Regions from separate parts of the Staphylococcus schleiferi genome, predicted to be linked through region 3. Evidence: predicted binding sites of a transcription regulator. Region 3 holds the regulator's gene; each other region holds the start of a gene.
What was found. Region 3 encodes Rex, which represses fermentation and respiration genes when NADH is low (regulators of the CRP and FNR family bind a similar motif). Its sites were predicted from a motif close to TTGTGAAATATTTCACAA; they were not measured.
Positions count from the first base shown of each region.

Region 1: the regulator Rex is predicted to act here: its motif matches at 1,192-1,209, upstream of MUA40_RS02260 (nitrate reductase subunit alpha).
Region 2: the regulator Rex is predicted to act here: its motif matches at 1,518-1,535, upstream of MUA40_RS02300 (nitrate/nitrite transporter).
Region 4: the regulator Rex is predicted to act here: its motif matches at 1,118-1,135, upstream of MUA40_RS00785 (DoxX family membrane protein).

Region 1 is NZ_CP094712.1:542,062-544,275, reverse strand. Features, by position in the region: gene MUA40_RS02260 (nitrate reductase subunit alpha) at 1-1,149, opposite strand, end outside; gene cobA (uroporphyrinogen-III C-methyltransferase) at 1,666-2,214, opposite strand, start outside.
Region 2 is NZ_CP094712.1:552,800-555,013, reverse strand. Features, by position in the region: gene MUA40_RS02300 (nitrate/nitrite transporter) at 234-1,403, opposite strand; gene lepB (signal peptidase I) at 1,832-2,214, shown strand, end outside.
Region 3 is NZ_CP094712.1:876,939-879,152, forward strand. Features, by position in the region: gene MUA40_RS03945 (ABC-F family ATP-binding cassette domain-containing protein) at 1-896, opposite strand, end outside; gene MUA40_RS03950 (redox-sensing transcriptional repressor Rex) at 1,049-1,687, shown strand; gene MUA40_RS03955 (YeeE/YedE family protein) at 1,983-2,214, shown strand, end outside.
Region 4 is NZ_CP094712.1:185,642-187,855, reverse strand. Features, by position in the region: gene MUA40_RS00790 (6-phospho-beta-glucosidase) at 1-801, shown strand, start outside; gene MUA40_RS00785 (DoxX family membrane protein) at 1,220-1,750, shown strand; gene MUA40_RS00780 (alpha/beta hydrolase) at 1,865-2,214, opposite strand, start outside.

The DNA.
Region 1 (2,214 bases), 330 kb from region 3:
ATTTGGAACTTGAATCGTGTCTGTCAAAGAATCTAAAACAACCGGTTTCCATTCACTATTCTCAGACTGACTGCCAAAGTCACTTGAACGGAGGAAACGTCCCGCTTTGTAACCTTTATCATCTTGATCTAATCGAATTATAAACGGCATATCTGTATATTGTTTGGCATAGTTGATAAACATTTCTGAAGGTTCATCTTCGTAGTAAGTTTGTAAAATAACATGCGTCATTGCTTGTGCCAACGCTGCATCTGTACCTGGATTAGGAGCCAACCAGTTATCGGCAAACTTTACATTTTCAGCATAGTCTGGCGCGACAGAAACGACTTTAGCCCCTTTATATCGAACTTCAGTCATAAAGTGTGCGTCTGGTGTCCGAGTGAGTGGGACGTTTGAACCCCACATCATAATATAGCTCGCATTGTACCAGTCGCTCGATTCTGGTACATCTGTTTGTTCACCCCAAATTTGCGGTGATGCTGGCGGTAAATCCGCATACCAATCATAGAAACTCAACATTTCTCCACCTAATAGCGAAATAAAACGTGCACCTGCCGCGTAACTAATCATAGACATCGCTGGAATTGGCGTAAATCCTGCGATTCTGTCAGGTCCATCTTTTTTGATTGTATAAATCAATTGAGCTGAAATAAGTTGTGCCACATCTTTCCAGCTCGCACGGACATGTCCACCTTTACCGCGTGCTGACTTATATATACGTGCTTTTTCTTCGTTTTCTACAATTGAGGCCCATGCTTTAATTGGATCTTGATACGTTTCCAACGCTTCTGTCCATAATTCCCATAACTTTCCACGAACGTAAGGATACTTTACACGGAGTGGACTATATTCATACCAGGAGAATGAAGCGCCACGTGGACAACCTCGTGGTTCAAATTCTGGCATATCTGGTCCGCAACTTGGATAGTCAATTTGTTGATTCTCCCAAGTAATCACACCATTTTTCACAAAGACTTTCCATGAGCATGAGCCTGTACAATTCACGCCATGCGTTGTGCGGACTACTTTGTCATGACTCCATCTTTCTCGATACATTTTTTCCCATTCACGACTTTTGTGTTCTAATACCGACCAATTCCCGTTAAATTTTTCAGTAGGCTTAAAAAAATTCAGTCCAAATCTAGCCATTGTCATCCTCCTCTTACACATAGACTTCAGTCATCACCCATATTGTACATTTATTCACAAGCGTATCCTATTAGGGATTTACCTATTTCATTAAGTGGAATCCCTATGCTTTTTCATACCTCACACGTGGTTCTAAATCGCTTGCTTAACGGCTAAATGCTCAACTCAATTTGGCTGAGATTCGGCAGTAACTTGGTGAAAGTAAATTGGATTTTGAGCGCAATACAGAAATATCATGTGCAACAAATATTTCGTTGTATTGCCCCCGCAAAGCTGACTAGACTTCACAAAATCGACTTGTTCTTAACTCTAATAGTGAATGATTATATGCATAAACGAAGTATGGATGACGAGACGCCTGAGGGAACAGGACGAACCGAAGACTACAGGCTGAGGCTGTCCCCTCGGAAAGCAACGTCATACAATACGAAGTTTTTATCATAAGAAGAAAGCGCTAAGACAATTTTTATGATAAATCATCTTAGCTCTACTTAATTAACGAGATATTTAAATTTTTTACAAATCAACGACCTGTGTAAAAGTCGTATCTTGAATGAGTTGGGTGATTTTTTCAATTTGAGAAGCATGTAAATCAGAATAGTGGCGATCATCAATCACGACCTGATGCCCCGCTTCGAAATAGTCAAAAGCACGCGCTATCGCTTCCAATCGCTCCCCTCTAATTAACACTGTTTCGTAGTTTCTTGAGGTGTTCGCGACGTCTGTTTGCACATCCCTGACGACTTGTCCCACAATGGTAACACCTGGCCCTAGACGTTCAGGCAACATTTCAATTTGTTCAACAATGGTATTCACTGTTCCACTTATCACGCGTTGGTTAGGATGTGTCGCATTAAAGACAATCGCTACTGGAAAATCGATGCCCATTTTATTTTTAATATCATGCATTAATCGAGGCAAACGTTTAATCCCCATATAAATAGCTAACGTCCCCCCATGTTCCAATGTCGTCATATCAATTTCATTTTCTTCGTTGTTTTTAAAGTGGCCCGTCGTAAAAGTAATATTCGTCGATACATTTCGTTCTGTTAAGCCTTTTCCTAG
Region 2 (2,214 bases), 320 kb from region 3:
TTACAATCTTATTATACATCTTATCATAAATCTTTTTCTTACATTACTTTCAGTATTTGTCGTCACATAAAAGTCATAATCCAATCGGTATCTAAATTGCGATTTCACAGCGAACCATCAAAAAGTAAAACTTAAAAATCACTATGTTACACATATAAAAACGTCTTTAAAGACGAGCGGTCACCCGTTTCAAAGACGTTTTTTATCATTCGATGATCATTTTAAAAGTGAGATTATTCGACTGTGGACACCGCTTGTTCGCGTTTAGATAAATTAAACATTGTTAATAATGCCACAATCCCAAAAATACTTAAGAATATAAAGGCAAGATGGCTTGACCCTGTGAGCGATGTCACTGCTGTAATCACTAATGGTGGGAAGAAACCTCCAAGACCGCCCATCATTGAGACAATACCATTTGCAACACCAGCTTCTGTTGTGAAATAAAGTGGAACGAGCTTAAACACTAAGCCATTACCGATACCGACACAGATACTCACTGTTAAACATCCAATTGTAAATAAGAAAATTTGACTGGAAACACCTAAAATGAGTGCACCTATAATCATAATTGAAAAGAAAATTTTAAGCATAGAGACAGCGTTAAACTTATCCCCTAAAATACCACCAAGTGGTCGTAAACATGTCGCTAAAGCAATGAAAACTCCCGTACGAATCCCTGCATCTACTTTATCAATGCCAAAGTTTTGAACAAGGAAGTTCGGTAAGAAAAGACCGAAAGCCACGAATGCACCAAATGTAATAAAATACCAAAAACTTAAATAATAAAGTTTGTAATTACGCATTAACTTTCTTGATTGTTCGACTAAAGGCACTTTGACTTTAGGTTCATTGCCGTCACCTAAGAAAAACATGATAACCGCAAACACAGCCATAATAATTAAATAGCTACGCACTGTATTTTGCCAACCAATCACACCTGCAATTGGAGGTGCTAAAAATGAAGACACTGCAGTACCGAGGTTACCCATACCATATATCCCATTCGCAAGACCCACTTTATCTTTAGAAAAATATTTAGGTAATGAGGTTACCCCTACTGAGAAGATTGCCCCACCCACACCGAGGAAAAAGCCTGCAAACATGAGCGCCCCTGGAGATGTCGCTTGGCTTAATAAGAATATAGGCACGAGTAGCACTAAAAAGCTTGTAAAGAATACCCATTTGGCACCGACAATATTCGTTAAATAACCAAACGGTACACGCAAGACGGAGCCTAATATAACTGGAATGGCTAAAATAATTGAAAGTTGACCACTCGAGATTTGAACATCTTGCGAAATAAAAGGAATCAATGGTGCGATAATACTCCATGCCATAAACCCTGCCACTAAACTCAATGTTTGAAGCCCTAATTGTAAACCCGCTTTTGACTTATTCATTGATCATTCACCTTTCTCGTTTGACTCCATTTCGGATCAAATTCACTAAATTTTCTCTACGCGTTGATAAAATGATAATTTAAACATTTCCAACTCAAATACAGTTTAACTTTATTGTGAAATTTATAACATAAGGACTTCCCCTATACGCAGTGTGGGGTATCCCCTAACCTGAAATTGATGTATAAACATTGTTAAAAATTAGACAAAATCGGGATAAAGACGGGATTGACAACACTTTATATTTAACAATCAGACATCTCATAAATCGCTTTTCCACCTGCCTAAATCAATGCGCAAAGACAGAATATTCATAATATAAAGGACAGCCAATAGGGACATGCGGAGGATTATGTTATACTCATTTATAATAGAGAATGACTACAATCATCAACATGCAATTATATTTAAAAAAGAAGGTGCATTGCTTGAAAAAAACAGTTGAGTGGCTCATCGCAATTGTCAGTGCCATTGCGATTGTGTTACTGATTAGAACTTTTATTGGAACACCCTATACCGTTAAAGGGCAATCTATGTTCCCCACTTTTCACGATAAAGATCGGGTCATTGTCAGCAAGATTTCAAAGTCATTGAACCATCTCAATCGGGGAGATGTCATTGTCTTTCATGAAAATCAGCATAAAGATTTTATTAAGCGATTGATTGGTCGTCCAGGAGACACTGTGGTGTATAAAGACGATCAACTTTACGTTAACGGTAAAAAAATAAAAGAGCCCTATTTGAATTCTAATAAAAAGTACAAAATCGGGGACTTTCTGACCGAAGATTTTAATGTGGAAGATTTAAAAAA
Region 3 (2,214 bases):
GTTTTTCTACGGCTTTTAGCCATACCGCTCGTGGAAGCACGTGTAATGTTCTTTTCCACAAAAGTTTCAAGACGTTTAATTTCATTTTGTTGTCGTTCATATTCAGCTAAACGTTTTTGATAATAATGATCTCTTAATTCGATAAATTTAGCGTAATTGCCGACATAATGTTTAACTTCTCCCAATGAAACATCGTAAACTTGAGTCACGATTTTATCTAAAAAGAATCGGTCGTGCGAAATAATAACGATAGCGCCTTTGAAATATTTTAAATAATCTTCTAGCCATTCTGTTGTGGCCATATCTAAATGGTTCGTCGGTTCATCTAAAAGAAGCAGATCAGGTTCGCTTAATAACATTTGTGCTAATGATAGGCGTGTTTTTTGTCCCCCACTAAAATCATTAATCGGACGATGATAATCTGCTTCACTAAAATCTAGTCCATTTAAAACAGTTTTAATTTTACTTTCATATTGATAACCTTCAAGCTGTTCAAATTCATTTGAGAGCTTTTCGTATTGATCAATATGCGTTTTATATTCTACTGACTCATACATATCCGCATGAGTTGCAAGCCAATCGGTTTCATCTTTCATACGCTCTGAGATGGATTGAACATGCGCAAACGGTTTGGCCATTTCTTCGAAGACTGTATTTTGGGTATTTAATGTCATTTGTTGTGTCAAATAGCCTAATTTCAAGCCTTTGATTTTAGAGATATGGCCTGAATCATAGTTTTCAACACCAGCGATGATTTTCATCAATGTTGATTTACCCGCACCGTTACGTCCTACAATGCCAATTCGTTCGCCGGTTTTTACTTCAAAGTTGACGTCTTCAAAAATCTCTTCACCATCAAACGATTTGGTGACGTGACTTAATTGCATTAAAATCATATGGCATGCTCCTTTCATTCTTAATTATTGTACAATAAACCCTATATGTATCAAGTACTTAATGTTTTCATAACCATAAAATTAAGTTATAATTATTATCACATACTATGTATATGAGTGCACGCATAAGAAAGACTACGGAGGACTTTAAAATGGGAAAAGAAAGCAATAAAATTCCTAGAGCGACCTTAAAACGTCTCCCTTTATATTACCGATTTGTCAATATTTTAAAGGCTAAAGGTGAAGATCGTGTGAATTCAAAAGCGATAAGTGAAGGCTTAAATATAGATTCTGCAACAATTCGCCGAGATTTTTCATATTTTGGAGAGCTTGGGAAAAAAGGTTATGGTTACAATATTGATAGTCTATTGGAATTCTTCAAATCTGAGTTAAGTGATTCTGATGAAATCAAAATAGGCATTGTTGGCGTAGGGAATTTAGGTAAGGCATTAATCACTTATAACTTTTCAATTCACGATGATATGACCATTACTGAAGCCTTTGATATCAGTGAGGAAATCATTGGTACGCAAGTGGGTGATGTGACGGTAAAATCAATGGACGAGATAAAAAGTACCGTTGAAACTGAAGCGTTAGAAGTCATTATTATTGCTACACCAGGAAGGGTGGCACAAGAAGTGGCCGATGCACTTGTAGATGCAGGTGTGAAAGGAATACTTAATTTTACACCGAAACGTGTGCACGTACCTCAATCTGTACAAGTACATCAAATTGATTTAGGTGTGGAATTACAATCATTATTATTCTTTATGAAAAATTATAATGATTAACCTTTTATGATAATTATCCATACATACAAAAAGATTTGTTTGGATGAACAGCAAATTAAAACATAGCGCTTTGAAGAGAGTATAAATGTCTAATGATGATATTAGATTTTTATACTCTTTTTTTAGTGAGAATAGGACAGGTCTTGGAGCATGGATGTCTAAAAATACAAATGTAATCAAATGAACTTGAGAAAAAGATATATATTTTTATATTTATTTTAGAAATGCACTTGAAAAGTAAGATCTTATTTTCTATAATACCTATAATATTAATCGGATATAGGAGGTAGGAATATTGATCTGGACTGTGATAAGTGGATTGATTGTGGGAAGTTTACTCGGTTTTGTCATGCAACGTACGCGTTTTTGTTTAACGGGTGGCTTTAGAGATATGTACGTTCAAAAAAATAATAAGATGTTTTATGCGTTGCTTATTGCGATTAGCATCCAAGCTATTGGCTTATATGTATTAACTTCATTGGGTGTTATCACGATAGATAATGGTACATTTCCAGTCGTAGGCACGA
Region 4 (2,214 bases), 690 kb from region 3:
ATTGCAAGTGCACGCGCGGTCAAAATTGGGAAGCAAATTAATCCAAACTTTCAAATAGGCGCAATGATATCGCATATCCCTATTTATCCTTATTCTTGTCATCCTAAAGATATGATGGAAGCACAAATCGCAAATCGTTTACGCTTTTTCTTTCCAGACGTTCAAGTTAGAGGCTATTATCCTCATTACGCTGTTAAAATGTTTGAAAAACAAGGTTATGACATCGGTTGGCAAGAAGGAGATGATGTTCTATTAAGAGAAGGGACTGTTGATTACATCGGTTTTAGTTACTACATGTCTACTGCAGTGAAACATCAAGCCGAAGATTCACCTGAAAATAACATTATGAATCACACTTTACCTAACGCTGTAAATAACCCTTATATTGAATCAAGTGATTGGGACTGGGCGATTGATCCGATAGGCTTGCGTTATACGCTCAATGTATTATACGAACGTTATCAGCTCCCCTTATTTATTGTAGAAAATGGATTCGGTGCTGTTGATCAAGTCGAAAATAATGAAATCCATGACAGCTATCGTATCGATTATTTAAAACAACACATTGAAGCTGCGATTCAAGCCGTTGGTGAAGATGGCGTCGACTTGCTCGGTTATACACCTTGGGGCATTATCGATATTGTGTCTTTTACAACTGGAGAAATGAAAAAGCGTTATGGTTTAATCTATGTTGATCAAGATGACGAAGGGCATGGCTCATTAGCACGTTTGAAAAAAGATTCTTTTTACTGGTATCATGAGGTGATTCAATCTAATGGGACAAACCTTTCCTCATATTGAGGGTACAAAGCCCTGTTGCGCACTGATAAATCACCATACTTTTAAACCTCTATGTATTTGCGCCTACAGTGCAGAAACTCATCATTTTAAAAGAATCGTATAGAAATGCCCTTAATTTTAGATTTAGAAAGGCGTGGAACGGAAAAGAGAAAAGATTTCCGCTTCACGCCTTTGTTAGTCTTTCTTCCTATATTTAAATTGATGTGCCTTCCTACTCTATCTTCTTGTCGTACCACAGATATTTTCAATCAAAACCAAAAATGATAAATATTTAAATTTAGTTTTTGACTGATTTGTGAACAAATCTATTTTAATGTTGTGATTTGATTCACAACTGAGTATAATTAAATTAAAAAGGAGATATAAATATTATACTAGAATCATTTTGTATCTCTAAATCTATTGGGAGGTCTTTATTATGATTAAATGGCTACAACAAAGTAAAATTGCGAGTGTAATTTTGTTATTACTTCGTTTATATTTAGGAATTAGCTGGTTCAAAGCGGGGCTCGGAAAATTGTTGAGTGGTGGTTTTAATGCAGGCGGCTTTCTACAAAATGCCGTACAACATCCAGTCATGTCTGAAGCAGGTGTTCAATACCCGATTTATACATGGTTTCTTAAAACAGTCGTCTTACCTATGACACCTTTAGTTAACGTACTCATCCCACTCTTAGAAGTCATTGTAGGCTTATTATTAATCTTAGGTTTATTCACTTCAGTGGGTGCATTTGTTGGTTTAATACTCAATTTCATGTTCTTATTCGCAGGCACTGTATCAGTTAACCCACTTTACATTTTGATTAGTATTTTTATTTTCATGGGTGGCTATAATAGCGGTAAAATTGGTTTAGACTACTTTATTAAATCAATTTTAAGCGTGAAGTTTTTCAGATTCTTTAACTATTATCCTGAAAGTCATCAGAACCATACAAAATCACTGCAATAATCTTATAAGCTCATATGCATCATGAACAAGCGTTAATGTGATGCATCTCTTCATATAAAAATAAAGCGCCTCAAAAAATCTTCTGTAAATGATCTTTTGAGGTGCTTCTTTTTGTTATTTCGTTTCACGCGTATGATGGTCTTTCATAAAAGTCTCTATCACAGTTTGAATGGCCTTATCCCAGTAAGCATAATCATGGCGACCTGTACCGTCTTTAAAGTCACAACTGATACCTTTTTGTTGTAAATAATGCACAAAATCAACGTTACTCTGATAAAGAAAATCTTCTGTACCACACATCATTAAAAACTCAGGGATTTGTTTTTGCTTTTTAACCGCTTCGTCTACCAAATAGTAAGGGTCAAAAGGTGTCCCCTCAACTTTTGTGACTTCACCCGCAATCGCTTTAGGCTTGAAATCAGGGAAAGTATAATGGGCAAGTGTTTTCACATCGACAGCAGCAG